2 regions of the Halobacillus seohaensis genome follow, and region 2 is predicted to be linked to the other one. Evidence: riboswitches for the same ligand, from Rfam matches in the RefSeq annotation. Region 2 holds a riboswitch; the other holds the start of a gene.

Region 1 (4,510 bases), on a different contig from region 2:
TCAATCGCATATAAACCATGGCTGGATGGGAGTGAAATGGGCTGGACATTTGCTTGAATGCTATCATTCACTAATTCGAGAGTGGCCACGTGACGAAATTTTTCTCCTTGCTGCTTTGCTTTAGTAATATCCTTTTCTGATATATGGGAGATACCTTGAAGTGGGACTTCTGACCAAAGCGGTTGTCTATTATAAAGTAACTGACTTACTATCATTAACTTATAAAAGGCATCGTACCCTTCAATATCATTGGTCGGGTCTGCCTCTGCATATCCCTTGTCCTGTGCTTCCTGTAGTGCTTCGGAAAATGGTTTTCCATCCTCTTGCATCGCCGTTAGAATATAATTGCTAGTTCCATTGAGAATGGCTTCAACTTTTGTGATTTGATTGACTTGAAGTAGGTTCATTAACGTTCCAATAACTGGTGTTCCGGATGCTGTGGTTGCTTCATAGCCGATACTTGTATACTTTCCGGCTTTTTCAAGAAGTTCTTGACCATATGTAGCAAACATAACTTTGTTGGCAGTGACCACGTGTATGTTTTTGTCTAATGCTTCCTTCAGGTAAGAATGACTAGGTTCCTCACCGTTAATTGCTTCAAAAATAACGTCCGGGTTTTGGTTGATTATATCTTCAAAATTGTCTGTGATAAAGACATAATCGGAAATGGCGCGTTCTTTAAGCTTGTTTTGAACTAATAGACCACATATCTCTACATCTTCACCTATTAAGTCTGTTAATTGTTTCTGCTTATTTTGAAGGATTTCGTAAACTCCTTGACCGACTGTTCCAAATCCTAATAATGCTACTCTAATTGTCATGATTGTTCACTACTCCTTGGTTGATTTTTTCTTGAATCCATAGACCCCATTGATCGAATTCAACTAGAAAGCCATCGTGACCGTAATCTGTCTGGACATGATGGTGTTGACTATTAGGTACGTCAGCACTGAAGTCTTCTATTAACTCTTTGGGATATAATAAATCGTGTTGGAAGCTAATTGTGTAAAGTTGTGCCTGAAATTGCTTAGCTACATTTTGTAATGTCCCTCTACCACGACTGATATCGTGATTGTTCATAGATTCTAATAAATACAGATAGCTGTTGGCGTCAAATCGCTCTTTAATTTTTTCCCCTTGATAATCCATATAAGATTGAATGTCATAATGGGACTCATTGTGACTTCTATCAAATCTTTTTTGAAAAATCTTTCCGCTTCGATACGTAACCATACCTGTCATTCTCGCAAGTTCAAACCCTTGAAGTTGTTCATTTTTATCATAATTTCCCTTATTGAAAGCTGGATCATCTTGAATAGCTCGTGCTCCTATATGATTAAAAGCAATTCCATAGTCGCTCAAGTAGGGAGTTGCAGCTAAAACAAACAATTGCTTCATAAAATTTGGGTAGAGAAGTCCCCACTCAAAGGTTTGCATCCCGCCTAGTGACCCACCCGCAATGGCATGTACCTCATAAATTTCAAGTTTTTGTAATGCTTTATACTGAGCGTGAACCATGTCACGGATCGTAATCTTTGGAAAATCCAATCGATAAGTATCCTGTGTTAAATGATTAAAACTTGCTGGACCTGTAGAACCATGACATCCTCCCAGTACGTTGAAGGTAATCACTTGGAAGTGGGTGGTGTCAATTGGACAATTGTCCCCAACAAGGCCATACCACCACCCAGGGCTTTCAGAAGAACCAATAGTATATTGGTTTCCAGTTAGAGCATGGCAAATGAGAACGACAGGGGCATCTTTAGGACCAAACCGTTCATAAGCTAACTCAACATCAGGAAGTGTCCCTCCAGATTCTAAGGCAAAGCTTCCAATCGAAATTTTAGTTTTAGTATTTTGATCTATAATGTTTTTAGTTGACATGTACGGTCCCCCCTCCTATTTCTCATTTAAATTCCTAATGTAGAAAATATGAAAAGCCCTCTTCTTTAATAAGAAGAGGGCGGTTGGTTAGGTTCCTCCTCTTATCAGTCAGATCATAAAGATCTGTAGGAATTAGCACCTTTTCAAGCCGTTGCTTGAAGGTTGCCGGGCGTCACAGGGCCTAGTCCCTCTGCCACTCTAGATAAGAGTTATTCAGTTGGCGTGTCATTTAAGGTATGTTACGAATTATAGAATGACACGAATATAATGTCAAACTATTTGTAAAATAATGTCCACGTTTGAATTTGAAAAACAGTGGGAAAATACACATCAAGACTACAAAGTAGAAGGAGAGATAAATCATGAAGGAATATAGCGTTGCACCAAATAAAGATGTTACAGGTTGGATAGTTAAAATAGAAGATGTTGCTCCAACTGATGAATATGATGCAAGAGATAAAGCTGTAGAAAAGGCAAAAGAAATGGCGGAGCAAAACAAGCCAAGTCGTGTGCAAATTCTTGACCAAAATCACGAAGTAGAAGAGGAGATGAAATTTTAAGATGAGAGATGGTTAATTTTCTAGAAAAACTCCCGGATCGGGAGTTTTTTTATGGAATAAAACTTGCTGAAACGTTACGCTATACATAGAATTAAAAAGTGATAATCCTCTATGGTTAATTCGTTTGATGCAGGCAAATACCCCTCCTCTTTATTTTCACTTCAATTCTAGCAGGGATCTCCCTACCTATAAATAAATAAAGGTGTGGTAAATGATATGAAACAACAAGTGGATGTCATTATTGTTGGTGCAAGAGTTGCTGGGGCAAGCTTAGCCATTTTATTAGGTGAAATGGGCAAAAAAGTATTAATGTTAGATAAGTCATCATTTCCAAGTGATACACTTTCTACACACCACCTCTCGCACCTCCATTATTTGAAACAGTTAGATGTATTAGATGAAGTTGAAGCTACAGGCTTAAGGAAGATTAAAAGAATGCGTACATATATAGCTGATAGTTTCATCGAAGGGCCCCGTGAGTCTTATACCTTGGCCCCGAGACGCGACCATTTAGACCATGTGTTAATTAATAAGGCTATAAGTTATGAAAATGTGGAGCTTTTAGAAGGATATCAAGTGATTAGCTTGCTTAAAAAAGGGATGCAAGGTGAAGTGTGTGGACTGGAAGCAGTTGATAAAAGAGGGGGTAAGCATACCATCAAGGCTCCTATTACTGTAGGAGCAGATGGTAAAAACTCTTCGGTTGCTAAGTGGGTAGGAGCTAAGAAATATGGGGAATATTCTACTGTGAGGCCAGTCTTTTACGGGTATTATTTTAATGTTAAGCCACTTATGGAACCTACCACTGAAATTTTCTTGAATGAGGGGCGGATTGGTTTTTTATTTCCGATGGAACCAGGGATCGATTGTTTAGGGCTAGAAGTTCGTCCGGAGGAATTTAATAAATTTGCGAAAGAACCACAATCGTTTGAGGAAACTTACCGTCAATTTTATGGAATGAGTGATCGTTTAGAAGAAGCAACCTTGCAAGGGAGGATTATCGGTACACCGGGTGTTCCTAACTTCTTTCGAGAGGCTGCAGGAAAAGGTTGGGCATTGATAGGAGATGCGGGCCATAGCAAAGACCCTAGTACAGGGTTAGGAATCAATGACGCATTGATGCAATCTTCTCTACTTGCAAAGTCCATTAAAGCTTGGGATCAAGGTGAATCATGGGAAGGGGTTATGAAGGAATTTCAGAAGCGACGCGATGAGAACCTTGGACCTGGTTACCGATTAACGTTAGACTATATTCAAACAAGAAAACCTTGGTCTGCGAACGAATCAGCTCTATTTCAAGCAATGGCTGCCAATCCTATGGTTTGGAATAGAGTAGTGCAGCACTTACCTGATGTACTTAAACAACATTCCGAAGAAACACCTGAGCTATATGGTTCAGTGGAATATGAAGCCAAAAACTTTGGATTTCATTACTAATGAAGGAGGGAAAGCATGACATGGACAAAGGAAGTAGCTTTTGCTAAATTGCAGGACATTTACACAGACAAAGTGATGCAAGATGAAAAAAGAAGGGTTTTCCAACAAGTATATCGACATTTATATGAACACCTTGATGATTTAGCTGTTAAATCCGGCTTAAAAGAGGAAGCTCAAAAACAACTTAAATTTTTTAAAGAATATACATTTATGCCTGGAGATAATTTATTTCAGTCGATGCGTTATGTTTTTCTTATGGCACGAGGTGAGAAAGAGAAAGATCCAAGGGAAACCGAAAGCCATTTAAACCGTATTTACCGTTCGCTTTTTCAACCAGCAGGACTTAAAAATCCCTATATACCAGATTCCTTCTGGTCAACACCTTTAGGAGTGGCATGCTTGGTGGCACAGGAAGGAGTCGAGTCAGTGTATCCGATTTTAGATGAGATCATGGAGGAAGAGCAAAACTAAAAATTGTTATTTTACGTAAAGGCCCTCATTCAATAACTAAGAGGGCCTTTTCTTACGCTTAATTATAACTGGAAAAAGGTGCGGATTTGTCCCGCAACTCCTTTGAAAATATCTAATCCTTCAAGGTTAGTTAGCATCCCTTTGATGACAGCTGGACG
Region 2 (16,139 bases):
GGAGGTTTTTTAAGATCATTTGGTGTTGACCGCGGTTCCACTTTGCCGTGGACTGATATTCATGAAACAGACTGTTTATTCATTGCCGGTAGTAACACGGCGGAATGCCACCCGACCTCGATGTTTCGCGTATGGGCTGTTCAAGAAAGAGGCGGCTACATAATCGTAGTTGATCCGCGAGAAACACCGATTGCCCGCAGAGCTGATTTACACTTGGATTTAAAGCCTGGCACCGACCTTGCTTTAGCTAACGGCATATTAAACCTTTTAATAGAGGGTGGATACGCTGATGAATCATTTATCAATGACCATACAAATGGTTTTGAAGAGACAAAAGACCTCGTCAGCCAGTTCACACCAGCTTATACGAGCGAAATCACTGGTGTCTCTGCAGACAAAATAAGGCGAGCCGCTGAAATTTACGGTAAAGCACCGAATGCCATCGTGATGTTTGCTCGTGGAATTGAGCAGCAACATAAAGGTGTAGATAATGTATCAGCTTACACTAATATGGCCCTGCTCACTGGTAAAATTGGCCGTCCAAAATCGGGAGTAGCAACGTTTACCGGGCAGGGCAATGGCCAGGGAGGTCGTGAACACGGACAAAAATCCGACCTACTTCCAGGCTATCGAAAATTGACCAATCCTAAACATGTTCAAGAAGTATGTGATGTGTGGGGAATCACCCCAGAAGAAATGCCAAAACCTGGTGTATCAGCTTACGAAATGTTTGAACTTATGAACGAGAAAACCATTCGAGGTCTCTATTTACTTTGTTCCAACCCAGCAGTTTCAGCACCTAATCTTAATTTTGTAAGAAAAGCACTGAAAAATCTTGATTTCATGGTTTGTGGTGATTTCTATTTATCAGAGTCTGCAGAATATGCTGACGTCATTTTACCTTCTGTCACCTGGTCAGAAGATGAGGGTACTGTCACGAATCTTGAAGGTCGAATTATTAAAATTAACAAAGCGCAAGAGCCGATCGGTGAAACTAAACCAGATTGGCAAATGCAAGTAGAGCTTGCTGAAAGACTTGGAAAAGGGAAATGTTTCTCTCATCTAAACACGGCTAAAGATGTGGCTGAAGAATTCCGCTTAGCTTCTAAAGGTGGCTATGCCGATTACTATGGCGCTACTTGGGATAAGATCGATAAACAAGATGGTGTGTTTTGGCCTTGTAAAGATGAAGAAGATAAGGGAACGCCACATATGTTTCTTGATAAAAAGTTTTACCATCCAGATGGCAAAGCAAAGATTTGTGCTCTTCCCTATCGTCCCCCTGCTGAAGAGCCATGTGAAAAGTATCCGTTACGACTAACGACAGGTCGAGTTGTTTACCATTACTTATCTGGTAATCAGACGAGAAGAATAAAATTCTTGAACGACATGTGTCCAGATCCTTATGTTGAAGTTCACCCTCGAACAGCTGAAAAGTATCACATTGACCATGAGGAGAACATTCAACTTTTTACTAGACGTGGTAAAGCTATTTTTCAAGTGAAAGTTACGGAAGCGATTCGTGAAGATACAGTTTTTGTTCCCTATCATTTTGGACATGAGGAATCTATTAATCTATTAACTATTCCTGCGCTTGATCCAATTTCTAAGATGCCAGAATTTAAAGCGTGTGCCGCTCAGATTGAGAAACTAGATAGTGAGAAGGTGTCTAAATGAAAAAAAGACTATATATAGAACTTGAGAATTGTATTGGATGTCGTTCCTGCCTAGCTGCTTGTACGCAATGCGGCGGACATGAGGAGCGAAACCGTAATTATGTATATGATGTCAATCCACTCGTTGATCGCCAAACAATGCCATTAATGTGCTTACATTGTGAGAATCCCGCTTGTGCCCGCAGTTGTCCGGCTCAGGCAATTCAAATTCACGAAACGGGTGCCGTTTTATCTGCCCTTGTTGAGAAATGTATTGGCTGCCAAAACTGTACGATTGCTTGCCCTTATGGGATTCCTAAATTCGATACAGAGCAAAACCTCATGTACAAGTGCGACCTCTGTATTGACCGAACAAAAGACGATATTCCTCCCATGTGTGCAAGTGTATGTCCTTCAAATACCTTGCAGTGGCTAACCGAAGAGGAAATTGAGAGAAAAGAAAAACAATATAATCTTGATAATGATAAATGGGTAACGAGCATGCCACTCGAAGGCAAAACCCAGGTAAAAGTAAATTTGCCCGGTATTTTACAAGGAACAGAAAAACTGTTCTAAGGAGGATGAAAGATGGGAAACCATAACGATCAAAGACCATTTAACGAAGATAATTACACACATAATATTAATCGAAACGACGAACGTATGCTGGATCGCAGAGGTTTTATGAAAACACTCGTCGGAGCAGCAGGAGTGTTTGCTGTTGCTTCCATGCCTTGGGGTGCAGTAGCTGCTAAAGAATTAATGGGACTAAGTGAAAAAGAATATCCTCATCACAAAATAGCTGACGTAAAGGATATCCCTATAGGGGACTCGGTTGAATTTGACTATCCTAGTGACCATGATAGTGCGTTGTTAATTAGACTCAGTGATAAAAACTATGTCGCCTACCAGAATGCTTGTACCCACTTGCAATGCCCTGTTTTCTGGGAGAAGAAAGAAAGGGAAATGATCTGTCCGTGCCATCATGGAAAATTTGACGCAACTACAGGTGCACCCACAGCAGGGCCGCCAAGACGTCCTCTTCCTGAAATCAAAGTGCAAATTAAAGATGGAGCGGTTTACGCTGTTGGAGTGAAACGCTATGAGGCGTAGTTACGTTGGTGTCATCGCACTTTGTGTGACCTTATTGTTAAATATTATCTTTATGCAGCTCGCTGTCCATCAATACTTTTATGAAAACTATGCGGCTACACTCGTTTATGTTGCATTAAACCTCATTCTTTTCCCTCTATCCATTGTGATTTATAAACGGGAAGTCAAAAAAGGAGGAAGACAACCCCATGAAAAATGAAACGTTTCTTGATTTTTGCTTTATACGTGAGGGATCTGGTGGATTCTCCAAAGAAATTAACGAAATTTTCACCAATTTGTTTAAAGGTCAACGGCTTCACTGGTACCTAGATGCAAGAGTAGAAAGAGGATTAGAAATTATAGTAGCTGAAGTAAAAGGAATGAGTCGCTTTGGTTCAGAAGGTGAAGTCGAAGAATACCTTGAAGACCATGCGGACGAATCCTTCTGGAAAGTTTTGCAGGGGTATCACTTTCAAATCCATCCAGCAACGAAAGGGTGTGCGACTTGTGGGGACCGTTAACATCGAAGATCTAAACCCCTACTTATCCACCGATATTCAGGTTGGTATTTTTGGAAATGATGATGAAGACCATCCGCCGTGGCTTCAAAAAACACTGGTGAAAACTTGTTTCTGTCCTGACCACACCCACTTGCGCATCCATTTTGACGAACAAACATTTATTGCGATCCCTTTAACAAGCAAAGTAAACCGCGATCAAAATGAATGGAGCGCCTACGATCAATCAAGCGGTTTGAATTATGTCATAAAAAGAAGGAACTTACATGATGAATAAAAAAGCACAACTCCCTTTACAAACCTTAAACCTTGTCGTCGGATTTATGGTTTGGGTTCTGATTTCGTCACTTATGCCATTTATCACTGAGGATATTGCGGTAACATCTAATCAAATAGCCTGGCTAACTACCATTCCAGTCATCCTTGGTTCCATTTTACGTATTCCGATCGGATACTTTACGAATCTATTTGGCTCAAGGATACTTTTTATATGCAGTTTCATCTTATTATTATTCCCTGTCTTTTTAATAAGCATTGCCGACTCATTTGCTGATCTACTCATTGGGGGATTTTTAATTGGGATAGGAGGAGCTGTATTTTCTGTAGGCGTAACATCCTTGCCTAAGTATTATCCAAAAGAACGACACGGAGTCGTTAATGGTATTTATGGAGCGGGTAATATCGGAACTGCTTTAACAGCATTTATGGCCCCGGTTATTGCCACTAATTGGGGATGGACGTTTACCGTTCAGCTTTACCTCGGAATCTTAGCGCTGTTTATTATGGCTAACTTTTTCTTAGGAGACAAGAAAGAAACAAAAGAAAAAACACCGATTATTCAACAGTGGAAGAGTGTCTACCGTAACGAAAAACTTTGGGTACTCTGTTTATTCTACTTTATTACATTTGGATCATTTGTAGCTTTCACTGTTTATCTTCCTAATTTTTTAGTGAACAATTTTGAATTGGATAAAGTTGATGCAGGGTTGAGAACGGCTGGTTTCATTGCGATAGCCACATTTGCCCGACCTGTTGGTGGCTGGCTCGCTGATACCTTTAATCCTCTCGTTCTATTAATGTATGTGTTTGGAGGATTCACCTTTGCAGCCATGTTATTATCGTTTGCTCCATCGATTCATTTGTACGCTACTGGATGTTTAGTAATAGCTGTATGTGCAGGGGTTGGTAACGGAGTCGTCTTTAAACTTGTTCCTACCTATTTTCAAAAACAATCAGGTATCGTCAATGGAGTTGTCGCTGCTGTTGGGGGTTTAGGAGGTTTCTTCCCACCGTTAATTTTGACTCTTCTTTATCAAATCAATGGTCACTATGCGATTGGTTTTATGGCACTCTCACAAGTAGCCTTAGCAAGTTTCATTATTGTGCTTTGGATGTATTTCCATAGTAAAATCTCAATAGCTAGTAAATTAATGAAGACTACACCGTTAGGCATTATGGTTACCAATAACCGCGGAAAGATAATATCTGTCAATCCAGCATTCTCTGAGCTTACCGGATTCCCTTTAAAAGAAGCTATAGGTAATAATCCTAGTATGTTAAAATCAGGGAAACAATCAAAAGAATTTTATGATCAAATGTGGCAGTCTTTAAAAGAAAAAGGTTTTTGGCAAGGTGAAATTTGGAATAAAAGAAAACAAGGCGACTATTATTTAGAATGGCTTACCATTCATGCCATTAAAGATGATGCAGGTGAAGTCACACAATACGCAGGCTTCTTTAGTGATGTAACAAGCGACAACGCGAAAGCATCCGCTGGAAATGAATAGAAGTAGCGTACTGATTTTTTAGGAATGGGAGTGTTTTCATTGATTAAAGTTCTTTTAGTAGATGATCACGCCGTCGTTCGTATGGGGCTGAATTTATTATTAGATTCCCAAGAAAACATGGTAGTCGTGGGAGAAGCCTCTGAAGGTGAGGAGGCTATTGAAAAAGCACAACAATTGCAACCAGATGTCATCTTAATGGATTTAAGTATGCCTCATGGGAAAGATGGTTTGACGGCTACCTCTGAATTGAAAAAACTTTTACCTGAAACATTCATTCTCATTCTTACCATGCATGATGATGAAGAGTATTTATTTCGCGCAATCCAAACAGGCGCTTCAGGGTGCGTATTAAAAAGCGCCCCCCATAGCGAACTTATAAGTGCTATCCAGTCTGTTAGCACGGGAAATGCTTACTTACACCCTTCAGCGACGAAAAAGTTAATGGAAGAGTACTTAGGAAGTGTAAAGAATAATGGTTCAGACCTGTTCGAAATACTATCCGAACGAGAAAAAGAAATTTTAACTTTGATAGCTAAGGGATACGCCAATAGAGAAATCGGGGAAAAGTTGATCATTAGCGTTAAAACCGTCGAAACCCATAAGAGTAACCTCATGGAAAAATTGCAAATGAGAACACGCCCTGAACTTGTAGATTATGCCTTGAAAAAAGGGTTACTTGGATATGGTATTTAAATAAATTAAGATTGAATGAAGAGAGGTTTGTTTGATTGCAGAATCATTTGCTAAGAGTGCTGCTGGATAGGATTTATCGATGATTCAGGAACGTTTATCATCGAACAACCCTAATTCATCGCCGAAAGGAGGCTATGAAACAATTGAGAGAATCACAAACACCCAAACAAGAAGAAGCAACGATCGTAGTTGATCGAAAAGGACATATCGCTTCCATCAACGATAAAGCTCTTCGGCTCTTCGATATTGACAAAGAATCTTACATAGGAAAAAAAATTCAGGAATTATTGCCTGAACTATTTTTAGATCGAATAGAACAAGGCAGCATTCATCATTTTGCAGGCAAGCACAAAAACAACTTATCTTTATTTTTGAGAAAAACCCCTTTTCATCTGCACGGTGAAGACTATTCTCTACTCGTTATACACCCTAATCAAGAGCAAGCTTTATCTGGAGAAGAACCGAAAAAAATATTGAATGAGTTACTTGATATGAAGTTTGCCTTAGATGAGTCTACGATTGTGGCAATCACAAACAAACAAGGGAAAATCAAATATGTAAACGATCAGTTTTGCAAAATCTCCAAATATTCACGCGAAGAGTTGCTTGGCCAAGATCATGTTATTATTAATTCCGGGTATCATTCACAAACTTTTTTCAAAGATCTTTGGAGAACCATTGGACAAGGAAACGTTTGGCAGGGTGAAATCAAAAATAAGGCCAAGGATGGTACACCATACTGGGTGGATACAACCATTGTCCCTTTTTTGAACGATGACGGAAAGCCCTATCAATATTTAGCCATACGCTCAGAAATTACTGAGCGGAAGCGGGTAGAGGAAGAACTTAAATACACACTTACCCGCATGATGAATGTGCAGGAAGAGGAACGTAGAAGGTTGTCTAGAGAACTCCATGATGGTATCGGCCAAAACTTGTACAGCCACTTAATTACCATCAGTCGATTAAACGCTGAAACAGATCATCCGTTAGTAGAGCAAATGCTTGGGGAAGCAACAGAATTGATACAAGAAGTCCGCAATATATCGTGGCAATTACACCCTTCTGTATTAGACGATTTGGGACTCATTCCAGCCATCCGTTCGTTTATTAATCGATATTCAGAGCATAATCAGATCGATGTTGTCTTTGAATGCATGCTCGACCATCGAATAGATAATAGTATCGAAGTAACCATTTATCGGATTATTCAAGAAGCTCTTACAAACATTCGTAAATATGCCTATGTGAAAGAAGCATCAGTTAGTATTCGTGAGTTTGATGAAATTATTCGAGTCATGATTAATGATAAAGGCAAAGGATTTGATAGTGAGACTATTTCAAAGGGGATTGGATTAGTTAGCATGGAAGAACGAGCCAAAGCGGTGCAAGGAAACTTAGATGTTACTTCGTCCCCAAACAAAGGAACCACTATTATACTCGAAGTACCTCAAGACCTTAAATCCTGAGGTACTTCGTAATGCTCTTGATTGAATCCTACTAGATTACTCATTAATCGAACAAGGATGACCTTCCTTCAATACAAGCAAAAAAAGGCCTATTTTTATTTAATATAACGTGCTAACAAGTAAGGCAGGAAGACACCAACAACTGCTGGTGGGAAGTACATGCCAAATCCTAAGAAAAGATAACCAAGGACTCTTCCCCCCTCTTGATCCTTTATACTTTTTCGTTGAAGGGCGTTCATTCGCTCTTTTAAGCGTTGATCTAAATCTAACTTACTCCAAACGACTAAGGCTAAGAATTGGATACATAAACTAATATTCAAACCTACAATAGTCCAACCTATTAGAAAGAAAGCAATGAAAAGCAGTGTCATTCCAACCATTGCCCACCAGGCATACGTATGGCGCCATCCTTTTTCTTCAATTGGCAATACGGATAATATAGGCTGTCCCCGAAACTGATCAGCAAATAAGGATGCGGCCATTTCGATATAGACAAAGAAAGCAATCGGAACCGATATATATATGACCCAATCTGCTTGAAAAGGTAGAATGCCAATGATAATTATGCCGATACCCACCGTTTTCCAAACAAACCCAAATTGTTGATGCAAATGACTACGCCAAAGACGATGGTAGAGCTGATAAATATTCGTAAAACGATGTTTAGCTCGACGGTTTCTTAAAAACGTTTGTAATATTCCGTAACGCTTCGGTGGTTTAATAGGCACCTTCGTCATGTGACTGATCAATTGAATGTTCCACACCCTTGCATCATTCATTTCCACTACACGTCCCCAATCCACATGTCTTAGAAGACGAGGCATTAAATAAATATTTATCCCAAGCAAGCCGAGCCCGAGGAATAAACCTATAAGGGATTCATTCCATTCTAAGAAGATCGTCACCCAGCGAAAAGCACCAACAATAAAGAAAATACTTACTATAACTATAAGCTTCAGCCAACGTCTAAGTGAATATAATTTCCAATGGAGGAACATGGAAAGCGTAAAAAACAGGCTATAGCTTAAGGTGAAATATAATAATAATGAGTATGAAAACGGAGTAACCATCCCTAAAATAAGTGCCAGTAAAAAAGTCCCGAACATATGCCAAAATCCTCGTTCGATGGCCATATGCCACAACAATTGAAGACGCGTATGCGGCAACATACTTAGCTTGAGTTCAGAGGTTGTAAAAGCAATCCCCGAGTAAAAAAAAGATTGAGCGCAGGCACGCAGCAAAACAACAGATGGCAGAATCCACACCCATTCTTCAAGGTTGATCTGCCATCTTTCCACTAGTGGTAAATATTGATTTAACCAATCTGCAACCATAAATAAAAAAGCAATCCCAAAGATCATGCAATAAACCATTAATGTTACATCAAACGCTAATTGAAACGCCTGCTTATAAAGATCAAGTTTCTTCCTAAACCTTTGCTGCCGGACCCACCTGTACACCTCCCACGTAGAGAAGTTCATTTGGAGTCCCTCCGATCTAATTTTTCAAAATGCTCGATCTTTCCTAAAGAGGAAATACATCCATCTGTTAACATCACGAAGTCATTGGCGAGGTCATGCACCTTATCAAGTTGATGGGTGGTTAATAGAATGCTTGTGCCTTGTTCCCTTCTTTCGCATAAAAGTTTTTCAAGATCGGCACCCGCATACACATCCAACCCCATAAATGGTTCATCAATCAGAAGAAGCGGGACATCCGGCAGTAAAGCACAAATCGTTTGAGCCTTCTGTCTCATCCCTTTTGATAAGGATTCAGGGTATTCATCCAGCCGGTCCATAAGTTCAAATAGTTCCGTGTATTTATTGACTCGTTCAGCGAATATAGCATCCGGGATATCGTAGCTTTTTTGGTACAATTGAAAGTGTTGAAATACCGTTAATTCATTAAGAAGGAGTGGCTCTTCTGGAATATAGCTGAACTGATACTTATAATCCGCAAAGGTCTCATCCTGATTCATACCATTGATCAGGATGGTTCCCTCCGATTTCTCTATAGATCCGATAATTGCTTTCATAAGTGTCGACTTCCCCGCACCGTTATGACCAACGAGGGCAGTTATGCGGCCAGGGATCATTTCAAATGTGACATCTTTTAAGATAGAAGTATCGTTTATCTTTACGGTACAATTATTTACTTGAAGCACAGATTGGAAGTCCATCCTAACTCCTCCGTCAAATGTTTTCCTATTACTACGTTTATGCGAGAATATAAGTTTCATTATCTTTGATCAGTGGAAACAAAGAAGTGGAGAGCTTTTCCATGAAAAGCTCTCCACTTTTATTAAGACTGTTCTGTAACTTCTGTTAACTGTTGAGAAGAAGAGGCTACTTGCGCGACCGCATCATTGATCTCTTGAATCACCTGCGCGAATCCTTCTAGTTCCTTCTCAATCCCTGTGTTATACTCCTTATTCTGCCCCATGGCATCCACGATTTCGGTGAAAAAGTGATTTATTTGATCCATCTTATCCGTACCATCTACTATGAGTTGGTCAATATCAACGACGTTGTTAGAAACCTTATGGATCTGACCATTTGTCGATTGAATTAATTCAGACACTTCTGAAACCGAACTCTTCGTTTGTTCGGAAAGTTTCCGCACTTCATTAGCTACAACTGTAAAACCAGCCCCGTGCTCCCCAGCTCGTGCCGCTTCAATCGACGCATTTAACGATAGTAAATTTGTCTGCTCAGCAATGGAGGAAACGATTGTAACGATTTGGCTAATTTCTTCTGCTACATTTTTCAGTATATCCATTTCATCAGTAATTTGCTTAATGCTATTTTGAATATGATTCATTTGCTTTTGTTGTAGTTCAAGCTGTTGTTTTCCTTCAGTCGACTGACCTTCGACATTTTGAGCGATTTCTGTCCCCTTTTTCGAGTCTGTGAGAATTTTATCGGTTTGCTCGGTTAGCTGTTCAGTAGAGGCACTCGCCTGCTGAGATATAGCGGCTAACTCCTCAGACATTTCATCAATTTTACGATAGGCATTATTCTTTTTCTCAGCTTCTTCCTCACGAATTCTCACGTTCTCCTGTTCAAATAAATCGAGGACAATTTGTTGTTCCAAGTTTAGTATTTTCGTAGTAGCACGGATCGCCTGACTGTATTCTTCCACGTCGATTATTTCCTTCTTCAGGATATCTAAAAGTGACAATAGCAAGTCCTGGAAAGCACACATATACCATTTCGGTTGTAATCCGATGTGAACGTGTACTTCTGCAATTTTTTTCCTCTTTCCTATAAAACGAGTATCAATCACACCATTAAACATTTCTTGAATATGTATCGTTAGTGTTTTCTTTAGTCGTTCAACCGAGCTATTGTCATTAATAATATCCATCAATGAATCTTGATGCTCGAGGTTTTTATAAAATTGGTTCACAATGGGTTCAATATTTTCAGTTACCAATGGTTGTAAAGCTTTTAATATGGATAAATCATGTTTGGTTAGTCCAATCATTTTAAATTGCTTTTCAAGTTCCGAACCATTTTCTAGTTCGATTTTCCCCTGGAAGGAAGTATCTAACACGAGGGTAGTTGATTTTGTTTTTGTTGCAAAAAGCTGGAACATATAATACCTCCAATAAGAATAAAAAATCTCGTTTCTATTTATATCGGCCTTATTTCCTATACTCTTTAGGAAGATAACCTCCAGCCAATAAAAAAACTGCATTTTGGTCACATAAGTGTCAAAAAGCAGTTTGAATGGAAAGTATTAATGTTCGTATTTCCGCAAAATATGACTTTATCGCGAATCAAGATGAAAGCAGGGATACATATAAAGAAGGGGGAGCCTCGATTAACTCCCCACAAAGTTCTAGTTCCACACTTCCTCAGCAATCTCCACCACATGACGGATTTTTGCCCACTGTTCTTCTTCTGTTAAAATATTTCCTTCTTCCGTTGACGCAAAGCCACACTGTGGGCTTAGGCAAAGTTGTTCTTCAGGAAGATATTCTGCTGCTTCCGCGATACGAGCTTTAATATTCTCTTTATTTTCAAGCTCTGGGAACTTCGATGTAACCAAGCCAAGCACGACTTTTAAATCACTTCGTTTCACGTGACGAAGCGGTTCGAGTCCACCAGAACGTTCATCATCATACTCGAGGAATAGGCCATCGACTTTCAGCTCGTTGAATAGCGTTTCAGACACCGCATCATACCCCCCTGAAGAAGTATATGTAGAGCGGAAATTGCCTCGACAAATGTGCATCGTTATCGTCATATCCTCTGGACGATCCGCAATCGATTCATTAATCGCTTGGACAAATAAACGGCGCAATTGATCAGGCATTTGCCCACGTTCCTCTATCATTTTCAATCCCTTTTCGGAAAAAAACACGGCCCATGATGTGTCATCCAGCTGTAAGTAACGACAACCAGCATCGTAAAACGCTTGAATTGCTTTTTTATAAGCTTGCGTCAAATCCTTCAATAATACCTCTTCCTCTGGGTAGACTTCTTTGTCAACATCCCCTCTAAAGAAAAGCATGTTTGGACTAGGAATCGTAAACTTTGCAACATGATCATCCCCAACTACTGAATGGAGAAATTTATAATCCTCAAGCATCGGGTGATCATTAAAATCAACCTTATCGACAACACGAACAGAATGAGCTTTCGTCTCCACACCATTAAATTGAATACCTTGGTCAGCTTCAAATCCTTCTACACCAACTAAACCTTCTAGAAAATCAAAATGCCACCAAGCGCGACGTAAATCACCATCTGTGATCGACTGAAGGCCTGCTTGTTTTTGCTTTTCTACTAGATTAATAATTTCTTCATCTTCAATATTCCGTAGTTCTACGGCAGAAATTTTCCCTTTTTCCTTTTGAAGACGTGCTTGTTTAATTCTCTCAGGTCGGAGAAAACTTCCGACATGGTCCCCTTTAAATGGAGCTCGTTTAGTGTGTACCATATGAACCCTCTCCTTTTATAAAAATCGACATTAAAAAAAGCCCCTTCTGATAAGAAGAGACTCTCGTATGTAAGAACGGTCCTCTTCTTATCTTTCAAGCTCACCGCTTGTCGGAATTAGCACCTTGTTTACATACAGGTTGCTGAGGCGTCCCAGGGCCATACCCTCGACCTCTCTTGATAAGAAATCTGCTACTATTTAAATGTCGTATACCTAATATCGTATCAATTTTTCTATAAAAACGAAAGACCTAGACTTAATCCCTTTACGGATTGGTCTTTATCCGCGAACGTCTGTGATTTGGGTCCTTTTTTATATCAAAATGTTCGTCTGCTTTCCACCTGATCCGCAGATGGCATCCCAACTTGTGCCCCCACACTTTCCACAGTAAAAGATGCTGCCACATTTGCATAAGCTATCGCTTTTTCCACAGAGTATTCAGCCCCCAAATAAAAAGCCAATGCTCCATTAAACGTATCACCTGCTCCTGTTGTATCAACTACTTCCACAAAAACGCTAGGGATAATCTTATCATTGTAGCTTGCCCCTCGTGGTCCTAATGTTGTAATCAACTGATCCTTATAGTTATTTTCGAGAAAAAGCTTCTCTGCTTCCTCTTCATTTGGAGTAATGTATGTACAATCAGCCCACGCCTCCTGAGGTAAATCAATTGCAGGAGCTGGATTTAAAATAAACGGAATCCCATGGTCCTTACAAAAGGAAGCACACCATTCCACCGTCTCTTTAGGCACTTCCAATTGACTTAACACAACATCACTCTGGCGCAGCGTATCTTTAAACGACTCAACAAACTCCACCGTAACTTCTTCATTAGCACCAGAAACCACCATAATCCGATTATCATGATCGTTTAATAAAATATTTGCAACTCCTGTCGCTCGGCTCTCAGAAACCCCAACCGTGCTCGTCTGAATATTCTCCTTCTTCAAAAGCTCAAGAAGTTCCTTACCAATCGCATCATTTCCAACTTTACCAATAAAAGAAACATCTCCTCCTAAACGTGTGGCAGCAACAGCTTGATTAGCTCCTTTCCCTCCAGGTTTCATCGTGAACGCTTCGCCAAAATTCGTTTCCCCATTGTTAGGAATGCGCGAAATGGTAGTGAGTAGATCCATATTAATGCTACCCACGACGGTGATCTTGGGTGTTTTCATGCTATTTCTCCTCTCAAAAACTTCTTTGTTTGAATTAATTTTTGTATCAACTCAATATAAAAATGAACTCGTCTATATTCTCCCTCCATCAATGGCTGCTCGTTCTCTTTGATCCTTTTCTCTGCTCCTAACGACGGAATCATAATAAGGATGATCTGTATGATGTAGAGATTACACTACCTCTGGATGCGCCCTTCCCTTTATTAGTATAAACGAAACCGTTACTAGTTCTCTCTAAGTTGGAAGCCTTAATGTATTGGTTGTTCATCCACTTTAACGGTTACTTCATGGATAAGTTTCCCTACTATAGAACCATAAAAATATTCTCGTGCTTGAATCCTGTAAGACTAAAAAAGCCAGAATCCCATTTTGGATCTGGCTTTAAAAGTATTATAAGTTAACTGTAACGTCTGCATCTGCACGAAGTTTTTCAACTAGCTTTTGAGTTGCTTCTCCTTCTTTTTTACGCTTCACTTGTTTAACGAGATCTGGTTTTGCTTCTTCAAAAGATGGGATTTCTGCGCTTTCACCATTTCCCTCACTCATTTGCTCTTGCTGGGCTTTCACCTGTTCATAAGCTTTTTCTAATTCTTCTTCCGTTGGCTCGATATCTCCAGCTTCACTAGCAATAACCTGATCTAGTTTCACTTGCATTTCAACCTGAGACATGACTTCTTCTTTCCCCATGCCTTGTTCTTCCAGAGCAGTCAAGAATTTATCCTTGGATTCTACCCCATTTTCCTCAGCTAATCCCGTTAGTGTTTCATCAATTTCTTCTTCTGAAACCTCAATATCACGGCTGGTTGCTTCTTGGATAAGAAGCTCCTGACCAACCATACTATCAGCAATCTGTTTCTTTAACTGATCCTGGTCAACCTCTTCCCCAGTCATCTGTGACTGCATAGCCATTTGCTGAAACTGTCCTTCATACGTTGTCTTAAACTCTTCTGCCGCTATTTCTTCACCGTTTACTTCAGCAACAACTTCAGGAATGCCTTCTAAGTCCGGCTCAGGCATTTCAGGCTGTTCTGTGTTTCCTTCACTTCCTTCACTACCTTCGCTTTCCTCTTCTTGCGTTTCAGTTTCCTCATTATTGTCTTCAGCCGATTCATCTGTATCATTGCATGCAACGGTTACAGATAAAAGAAAGGCTAGTGATAAACTTAATAACCATTTTTTATTCAATGTCATTCCCCTTTCTTATTCATAATGTAGCTATTGTAACATCTGCCTATTGGCTGTAAACACACCAATTATGTACACTGAAGCATTATAATGTCCTCAATAATCCGTTTGTAGACTGTCATAAAAGGAATGTAATAATAGTAGGTCTTGCCTTTTCAATAAATGTGGAAAATCTGTGGAAAATGATACGACACTTATAGTTATTACGTTGAAACAAACCATGTCTCGCCAGTTGTACAGTATACTTTGAGATGGACGAGATATATAAACAAAACATTCACTTATTGATCCCGGGTTAGAAACAAGCAACTGCCCCAAAACAAAAATAAAGGAGGCGAACCCCTTATGTTTAGGATTCGCTCCACTATTCTGGAAGAGATAATATCAGTTTTCGCAGCATCCAATACCTATGAGCTAGTATTAATATAATAGTCATTCAGTTAAGTAAAAACTATCAGCAACTTTGACTAATTCATCTTTAGAAACGCTATCTTCATAAGTAATTAATTCGTAGTAAATCTTATCTTTTCCCCATTTTAATATCTTTGAGTTTTCGTCCACTCTCTCACCATATCTTCCCTCAAGGTTTTCATTTATCTTTACACTTTCTTCAGTAAAATCAAATGCATTTTGTATCTTAGTAGCACTAAAAGTAGTCTTACCATTATCTTTGCTTATAAAGGTAACAAATAAAAAGTTTTTTTGTCCTCAGATATGCTTTCCACATCCACTTCTGTTTTAGAAGGATTATAAGGAAGAACCTTAGGAATTTCAGGGGTGAAAGACAACTCTTTAAGAGCATCATTCAATTTTGTTTTTTCGTATTCAACAAAGCCACTTGTTGAGCCATTACTGCAACCAATTAAAATCACAATCATTACAATGAACAAGAAAACATGCCTCTTCAAAAAAATACTCCTAACTTCACAACCTCTATGTACTGTTTAAAAAGGATAATCACTGACTTTCTTAATAGTAGGTTGGATATCATACAAAATAGTACTTCTTCCCAACCTGAACTCTTCTGCTGAATTAAACCTAGCCCAAGAGTCAGATTACTGTACTAGTTATTAGCCTGAATTTTTAATTTTAACAAAAAACACCGATTCATTTATATTTTATAAATGGAAGCAGTGTTTCTTCGTTTTTTATTATTATTTTCGCAAAATCTTCTCCATCGCTTTTCCCTTTGCTAATTCATCAATCAGCTTATCCAAATAGCGAATTTCCTGCATAGTTGGTTCTTCGATGTCTTCCACTCTGACACCGCAGACCACACCTTTAATCAAAGTACGTGAAGGATTCAGTTGGGAAGCTTCTTCAAAGAAGGCCTCAAAGTTTGTCTGCTTTTCCAGTTGCGCTTCTAACTCTTCCTGGCTATACCCTGTCAACCAACGGATGATTTCATCGACTTCTGCTTTCGTACGCCCTTTTTTCTCTGCCTTCGTAACATAATGAGGATAGACACTTGAGACACTCATTGTATAGATCTTATGTTTGGTCATGATACATCCTCCCTTTCTTTTGATACATTGTTCTCCAATTATATCATTCAAAAGTGATTTTGATTTCTCATGGCACGATATAATCCTTCATATACTCAATACTTATGTAATAT

What was found. Region 2 has a riboswitch for S-adenosylmethionine ahead of ACFQIC_RS03790 (5-methyltetrahydropteroyltriglutamate--homocysteine S-methyltransferase). Riboswitches for the same ligand answer to the same signal wherever they lie in the genome.
Region 1: it holds a riboswitch for S-adenosylmethionine, as region 2 does, so the genes downstream of both, metX (homoserine O-acetyltransferase MetX) here and ACFQIC_RS03790 (5-methyltetrahydropteroyltriglutamate--homocysteine S-methyltransferase) in region 2, are expected to answer to the same signal.

The regions. Positions count from the first base shown of each region.
Region 1 covers NZ_JBHSZV010000044.1:1,167-5,676, forward strand. The annotation lists gene ACFQIC_RS15960 (homoserine dehydrogenase) at 1-821, opposite strand, end outside; gene metX (homoserine O-acetyltransferase MetX) at 811-1,884, opposite strand; SAM riboswitch class I at 1,983-2,093, opposite strand; gene ACFQIC_RS15970 (DUF2188 domain-containing protein) at 2,247-2,444, shown strand; gene ACFQIC_RS15975 (NAD(P)/FAD-dependent oxidoreductase) at 2,661-3,881, shown strand; gene ACFQIC_RS15980 (hypothetical protein) at 3,897-4,352, shown strand; gene ACFQIC_RS15985 (TetR/AcrR family transcriptional regulator) at 4,415-4,510, opposite strand, start outside.
Region 2 covers NZ_JBHSZV010000010.1:121,294-137,432, forward strand. The annotation lists gene ACFQIC_RS03730 (molybdopterin oxidoreductase family protein) at 1-1,677, shown strand, start outside; gene ACFQIC_RS03735 (4Fe-4S dicluster domain-containing protein) at 1,674-2,231, shown strand; gene ACFQIC_RS03740 (Rieske (2Fe-2S) protein) at 2,244-2,768, shown strand; gene ACFQIC_RS03745 (hypothetical protein) at 2,758-2,967, shown strand; gene ACFQIC_RS03750 (hypothetical protein) at 2,957-3,268, shown strand; gene ACFQIC_RS03755 (hypothetical protein) at 3,255-3,542, shown strand; gene ACFQIC_RS03760 (nitrate/nitrite transporter) at 3,535-5,052, shown strand; gene ACFQIC_RS03765 (response regulator) at 5,092-5,745, shown strand; gene ACFQIC_RS03770 (PAS domain S-box protein) at 5,880-7,214, shown strand; gene ACFQIC_RS03775 (hypothetical protein) at 7,310-8,695, opposite strand; gene ACFQIC_RS03780 (ABC transporter ATP-binding protein) at 8,692-9,393, opposite strand; gene ACFQIC_RS03785 (protoglobin domain-containing protein) at 9,516-10,811, opposite strand; gene ACFQIC_RS03790 (5-methyltetrahydropteroyltriglutamate--homocysteine S-methyltransferase) at 11,058-12,161, opposite strand; SAM riboswitch class I at 12,246-12,347, opposite strand; gene rbsK (ribokinase) at 12,479-13,336, opposite strand; gene ACFQIC_RS03800 (SurA N-terminal domain-containing protein) at 13,727-14,527, opposite strand; gene ACFQIC_RS03805 (hypothetical protein) at 15,196-15,399, opposite strand; gene ACFQIC_RS03810 (DUF2200 domain-containing protein) at 15,676-16,026, opposite strand.